DNA from 2 places in the Lacticaseibacillus boliensis genome. Region 1 is predicted to be linked to the other one. Evidence: riboswitches for the same ligand, from Rfam matches in the RefSeq annotation. Region 1 holds a riboswitch; the other holds the start of a gene.

Region 1 (3,407 bases):
CGCAGGTACTGCCGGGGTGGCGTTGACCGATTTTGCTGGGATCCTCAACATCAGCCCCGCCGCGATGCGCCAACAATTAGAAGCTTACCAGCAGACGCTCGACGCGGATTCCGCGCGCGGATTGATGCTGCGGCAAAGCGAAGACCGCTATTATCTGCTCACCAAACCCGAACACGCCCAGACGCTGCGGCGGTATTTCGCTGGGCCACCGGCCCAAGGCCTGTCACAGGCGGCGCTGGAGGTCTTGGCGATCATCGCGTATCAGCAGCCGCTGACGCGCATCGAGATCGATGAAGTCCGCGGCGTCCAGTCTAGTGGCGCGCTGACAACGCTGGCCAGCCGCCAGCTGATCAAAGAAGCCGGGCGTAAAGACGCGCCGGGGCGGCCGATCTTATACGCAACGACGCCGTTTTTCTTGGATTATTTCGGGCTGAAGAGTCTCAAAGAATTGCCCCCGCTGCAGACGCAACAGGCGCCTGAAGAAGTCGACTTGTTCGCAGATTTCAACGCGGCCCTCGATTCTGACGACAACTAATACGCAACAGATCGCGCTGTTTTGGCGGCGCGGCTAAAGGAGAATTGATAATGAACGAAGAAACAGAACGCCTGCAAAAGGCGATCGCTAACGCTGGGGTCGCTTCGCGTCGCCACGCGGAAGAACTGATCGCCAGCGGCCATGTGACCGTCAACGGGGCAGTCGTGACCGAAATGGGCGTCAAAGTCTCGCCGCACGACGACGTGCAAGTCGACGGCGTGCCATTGAGCAAACCGTTGGCGCGACACTACCTTTTTTATAAGCCGCGTGGTGTCATCACCGCGGTCACCGACGATAAGAAGCGCAAGGTCGTCACCGATTATTTTGAAGGCGTGCCGGAACGCCTTTATCCCGTTGGCCGGCTGGACTATGACACGTCAGGGCTGTTGATCATGACCAACGACGGCGATTTCGCCAACCAGCTGATGCATCCGCGCTACAACATCGAAAAGCACTATGTGGCCAAGGTCGAAGGCATCCCGAGCCGTATGGATCTGGCCCCGCTGCGAAAAGGCCTGAAGATCGATGGTAAGAAGGCGGCGCCTGCGCGCTACAACATCATCTCTACCGACAAGACCAAGCGCACCGCGATCGTCGAGCTGATGATCCATCAAGGCATGAACCATCAGGTCAAGAAGATGTTCAAGGCCGTCGGGTTTCCTGTGATCAAGCTGTCGCGGCCGCAGTATGGCCCGATCACGCTGGAAGGTTTGCAGCCAGGCGAGTATCGTCCGTTGAAGCCGCGGGAAGTCGACGCCTTGCGGAAGCTGGCCAAAGGCGAGCAGATCTAGCATTTACTTACTTTTTGTTGACAGCCCATGTGAAAGCTGTTACAATGTGCTTGTAATTAAATATATGGTTCGTCTTCAGGGGCAGGGTGTAATTCCCGACCGGCGGTGATAGTCCGCGACCCAAGCTCGTGCTTGGTTGACCAAGGTGAGATCCCTTGACCGATAGTTAAAGTCTAGATGAAAGAAGATGGGGCTTATCTTGAATCCTAACATTCATGTAAGGCCTGTTTGCCCTTGGGTAAACAGGTCTTTTTAGGCTCTTCTGAAGCGACCGCATGGAGGAATGTTCTATGTCAGGTTCTAAGGTTCACCGCTTAGTCGGAATCGCATTGTTGTCCGCCGTCGGGTTTATTCTCCAGATGTTTTTGGCATTTCCGATCTTGCCGATGTTTCCGTTCTTGAAACTCGACTTGTCGGATCTTACCGTGTTGCTGGGTGGGTTGTTGTACGGTCCACTTGGTGGCGTGTCAGTGGCGTTTGTTCGTTCGCTGGTCCATTATGTGATGACCGGCGGAGGCGTCGTCAACTTGATCGGCGACGTTGCCAGCTTCATTGCCAGCGTCGGTTTCATGTTGCCAGTGGTCGCGATGATGAAGTCCAAGAATTCGTTCGGGCGCCAGGTCGGTGGCTTGTTAGGTGGGACGGTCAGCTTGACGGTCATCATGAGTCTGCTGAACTGGGTCGCCATCATGCCAATGTATTTGGCGGTGATGAACTTCCAGTTGGGAATGTCAACCACCAAGTATGTGTTGATCGGGGTCGTCCCGTTCAACTTGATCAAAGGGGTGGTCGTTTCCGTCGTCTTCTTCGTTTTAGCCAAGGCGTTGATGCCATGGCTGGACAAGCAACACGCGATCCAAGCTCAGCGCATGCAACAGCGTTCGCTTAAATAATCAAACAACAACGGCCGGTAAAACCCAGATTCGGGTCTTGCCGGCCGTTGTTGCGTTGGCGAAAAGGCGAATTTAACTGGTGAAAGGTTCATTGCTGTGTTCGATGGCACCGGTAGGGCAGCGGCTGAAGGCGATCTTAAAAGCGGCCGTCGCTTGATCATCCAGTGGCAAGGTACCCGTGTTGTGATCGGGGGTGTAGCTGGCGATGCCGTCGACGTTGTAATTGAATAACTTCGGGGCCAACATTTGGCAAAGCCCACAGGCGATGCAAGCATCTTGATTCACGTGCGCGTATAATGACATCATGAATTCCTCCCAGGTGGTGAAAATTGTGTTAGACGACTTGCTCATTCAGTTCTTCGATGCTCAGGCGCGACGGGAAACGTCGGTGTATCTGTTATTAATTGGTAAAAAAACGTTATCGATCCTTTATGCGGCACTGAGCCATCACCAACTGCAATGGCTTCAATTGTACCCTACGCTCCAGCGCGCGGATTATCAAGCAGCAATCGCCAGGCTGGTGGCCGAAGGGGCGCTGAAAGCCGGCGCTAACGGGCTGGTGCTGGCGGATGAGGCGGCCAAAGCCGCCGCGGCGCAACGCGTGCCGCTGCCCGAACATTACCGGCCGGACTTGGCGGTCCATGATTCTGTCCCGAAATTCCAGCTAGCGGTGCAAGTCCTGTCCGAAGCTAGCTATCACGAGCGGCGGTATCGCCCGGTCGTTCAAGACTGGGCGGTGCAACAAGCCGTCCGGCGCTGGTGGCAGGATTGCGACGTGCCATCGGCAACTGCGGCGTTAGAAGCGGCGTTTGCCACTTTGCCCCAAGCCAGCGCCGACGCGTTGGCACACCGGCTGGTTGGACATGCGTATGTGGGTGATGCTAGGCCCGCAGACCTGGCGGGGTGGTTGCATGGAATCGATGAGCTTGCGCAGTTGATCAGTGTGATCGCGACCAGCCCAGCGACGTCTGCTTGGTATCGCCTCTGGGGCGGCCCCAAACCGTTGGGTACCGCCAGCGCCTATCAGGTGTTGGCACTGATCACACAAGGGAGATCCAAGGCCCAAGCCGCCGCGCAGTTACGCTTGAAGCCGTCGACGATCAACGAGCATCTGCTCACGGTGGTGATCGAAGGGGCTGACCTGCCGCTGACGCAGTTTTACACAGTCGAGCAGCGCCAGGCGCTGTC
Region 2 (3,407 bases), on a different contig from region 1:
CGGTCTGTTCGTGGTGCATCGATCACCAACTTCTCCGCTCAGTCAGTATTCGCAACGCTCCAAACGTTGCTTTCAGACCGGCCAGATGCGATTTCATGTCCCAAATACCGAGGTGAATAATCCAGGTTTAGATAAGTGACTGACGCTGATCGGGTAAGAAAACATAATTGAGTGCATCTCGGATGTATAGAACTTTTTTGGCGAGACAGTAAATCAGTATAATGGAAACAAACACTAACGGAGGCGCAACATGGCTGACATCGACAAAATTATTGAGCGAGCGGAAAAAGATTTAAATATCTTGGCCATTGGTACCGAAGGGTCTGGCAACGATCCCAATCAGACGCCAGACGAATGGACCGACTTGGATGTCACATTATTTGCCGCCAAACCTGCGCAGGTAGACGCAATGGGCTGGGTGAACGCGCTGGGCACGCCCAAGCTGGTTCAACACCTGTATGACATGCACCTGTTCGGCCCGGCCACTGGCGCATGGCAATCCTGGTTGACCCGCTATCAAGGCACGCGGCGGATCGATTGGAAGATCGCGCCGTCTGCAGACGAAGCTGCGTATCTCGCCGGTGACCATCTGAACGCAATCATCTGGCGGCAGGGCAAAGGCCGTGTCACGCCGAGAAAGACTGACGCGGCAAGCCATTTTCTGCCGGTCCCGACGCAGGCGGACTACGAATCAGTACTCAACGAATTCTTCTGGGTCGCCGGCAACGTGGTCAAGGGCCTTTCGCGGAACAACCTGCTGTACGCTAATGAGCAGGTCAACGCGCACCTGCGGCCGCAGATTCTCAAGCTTTTCGCCTACCGTCAAACGCTTGAGCAAGACGGGCACTTTGATCCAGGCGTTAAATTCAAAAACGTCTGGAACAAGCTGATGTCGTCCGAGCGAAATCAACTCGCGGCCACTTACGACCAAAGCAGTCGCGCCCTCACCTTGGCGAGCCTGAAAAACTGCGTGGCCATTGTCGAAGGACTCGTGGACGAGTTCAACGATGATTTGACGCTGTTGCGTCCGGTCTGGCTCGGCCCCGCCGACGATCAGGTCACCAGCTGGCTTTTTGACTTGACCACCTCACTGAACACCGAGTGCGATCATCAAGACTGATTCTCAGAATGGGTGGTTGCAAGCCGCCTTTTTTCCTTGCAACCTTTAGTCGTCACTATCGTCGCGGTGATTGCTATCTCGCAGTTTTGGTCTCACAACTTATAAGTATTGTACTGGGCTGCTACTTCCGTAGAATTTGGATTGTGATCTCAAAGGCAGAAAGGGAAAAGTTACAGTAGGTGATGGCATCGTTTTAATCCAAAGGTGTCATGCGCAAGACTGGCAATATTGTGACTTTGGGGAACAGTAAGAACGGAAAATTCGCGCTGACGTTACACCAGTGCTGATTTTCTCCAGCTCATACCTATTTACTTGCAGTAATCAAACAGATAGTGTAATCTGAAACCGTTAACTGAATAGATTTCTTCGGGGCAGGGTGTAATTCCCGACCGACGGTGACTGTGCAAGCAGAAGTCCGTGACCCGCGATCAGCGGTGGACCCAGTGAGAGTCTGGGACCGACAGTGAGAGTCTGGATGGGAGAAGAAAACGAGTTTTCATTCCATTTTGTGGGCACTTTTTTTGCTGTGCTCCTCGGATGAGATCTTATTTAGCTTTCAATCATGGCCTCGCAAATTCTTGCGAGGCCATTTTTTATGGAGGTGGAATATGATTTCAGATTCAGAATTCATGGCACTCGCGTGGCAACAAGCGCGCCGCGGGGCGAATCAGACTTGGACCAATCCGCAAGTCGGCGCCGTGCTGGTGCGCGAAGGCCGGGTGATGGCACAAGGCTACCATCACCGCTTCGGCCAAGCGCATGCAGAAGTCGATACCTTGGCGCAGTTGCCAGACCCAGAGCTGGCTTCAGGCGCCACCATGTATGTGACGTTGGAGCCTTGCAGCCACTATGGCAAGACGCCGCCGTGCGCCAACCGGCTGGTGGCAGCCGGCGTGGCGAAGGTGGTGATCGGCCAGCGCGATCCTAATCCGCTAGTCGCCGGCAAAGGGATCGCCATCTTGCAAAAAGCCGGGATCGCCGTTTCCGTCATGGGTGAGACCGGCGGGTTAAACCACGCGTATAACTTTTTTTATCAGCACCAGCGGCCTTTGGTGACGCTCAAATATGCCGCCAGTGTCGACGGCAAGTTGAACGCGAACCAACCGGAGCGGACCCGCTTGAGCGGGGAGGCGGCGTTTTTGGACAGCCAATCTGAACGTGCCAAACAACAGGCAATCGTGGTCGGTGAACATACGCTGTTGATCGATGATCCCAGCATGACGGTGCGGACGCAGGCACTTGCGCATCCCCCGGTGCGAATCGCCATGGTGCGCAACGCAGACGCTTTGTCGCAAGACTTGCGGTTGCTGACAGATGCCAGTGCACCAGTGTGGCTACTCAGTGAAACGCCTTCGACGCGTGATTGGCCGGCACATGTGCAAGTTTTTCCCGCCGACCACTGGACACCACAGGCCGTGTGCGCGTTGGCAGCAGAACACGGGATCCAGGCGCTACAAGTCGAAGGCGGCAGTCGGCTGCAAGCCGAGTTTTTGGCGGCCGGGTTGGCTGAGCAGCTGATCGTCTATGTGGCGCCGCTAACGCTGGGCGGCGATGCCTTACCGGTGGCACAAGGGCCGGCTTCGGCAACCATGAGGTGGCAGCTGGCCGACATGCGTTGCTTGGGCGGCGACGTTAAGCTCACCTACAGGAGGGATGTCTAATGTTTACCGGAATCATTCAAGGAATCGGCCACATTGTTGAAACCAACGTGCAAGGCGAAACCGCGGTCTTGTCTATCGCCACCCCGCTGACGGCGGCAGAACACAGCCGCATCGGCGATAGCGTGGCAATCGACGGCATCTGTTTGACCATCACGGCGTTGACGCCGAGTGGCTTTACCGTCGACGTGATGCCAGAGACGATCCGCCGCACGAACCTGGTCGACCTGGGTGTCGGCCAGCGCGTCGATCTGGAATTGGCGCTGGCGGCGAATGGCCGTTTAGACGGCCATTTTGTTCTCGGCCATGTGGATGCGACCGGCCGGTTGGTCAGCCGCGAAGAAGAGCAAAACGCGGTGGTGTTGCGCTTTGCCTTTCCCGCCACTTTGCGACCGTACATCGTGGCCAAAGGTAGCATCGCCGTCAACGGCGTGAGCTTGACGGTGACGACGGTGACGGCAACCACGTTTGGCGTGAGCTTGATCCCGCACACGTTACAGGAAACCGTGCTAGGGGAACTGGCCGTGAATCAGCGCGTCAATCTGGAAACGGACATTCTCGGCAAATACCTGGTGGCTCAAAAGGAGTTCGAAGATGAAAAATAATCTGAAACAGCGTGTGGAACACGC

What was found. Region 1 has a riboswitch for FMN ahead of ACYVRB_RS01435 (ECF transporter S component). Riboswitches for the same ligand answer to the same signal wherever they lie in the genome.
Region 2: it holds a riboswitch for FMN, as region 1 does, so the genes downstream of both, ribD (bifunctional diaminohydroxyphosphoribosylaminopyrimidine deaminase/5-amino-6-(5-phosphoribosylamino)uracil reductase RibD) here and ACYVRB_RS01435 (ECF transporter S component) in region 1, are expected to answer to the same signal.

The regions. Positions count from the first base shown of each region.
Region 1 is NZ_BAAIHN010000002.1:61,881-65,287, reverse strand. Features, by position in the region: gene scpB (SMC-Scp complex subunit ScpB) at 1-535, shown strand, start outside; gene ACYVRB_RS01440 (pseudouridine synthase) at 586-1,326, shown strand; FMN riboswitch at 1,394-1,519, shown strand; gene ACYVRB_RS01435 (ECF transporter S component) at 1,617-2,219, shown strand; gene ACYVRB_RS01430 (ferredoxin) at 2,292-2,522, opposite strand; gene ACYVRB_RS01425 (helix-turn-helix domain-containing protein) at 2,551-3,407, shown strand, end outside.
Region 2 is NZ_BAAIHN010000047.1:1-3,407, forward strand. Features, by position in the region: gene ACYVRB_RS13100 (aminoglycoside 6-adenylyltransferase) at 251-1,120, shown strand; FMN riboswitch at 1,479-1,611, shown strand; gene ribD (bifunctional diaminohydroxyphosphoribosylaminopyrimidine deaminase/5-amino-6-(5-phosphoribosylamino)uracil reductase RibD) at 1,729-2,781, shown strand; gene ACYVRB_RS13110 (riboflavin synthase) at 2,781-3,383, shown strand; gene ribA (GTP cyclohydrolase II) at 3,373-3,407, shown strand, end outside.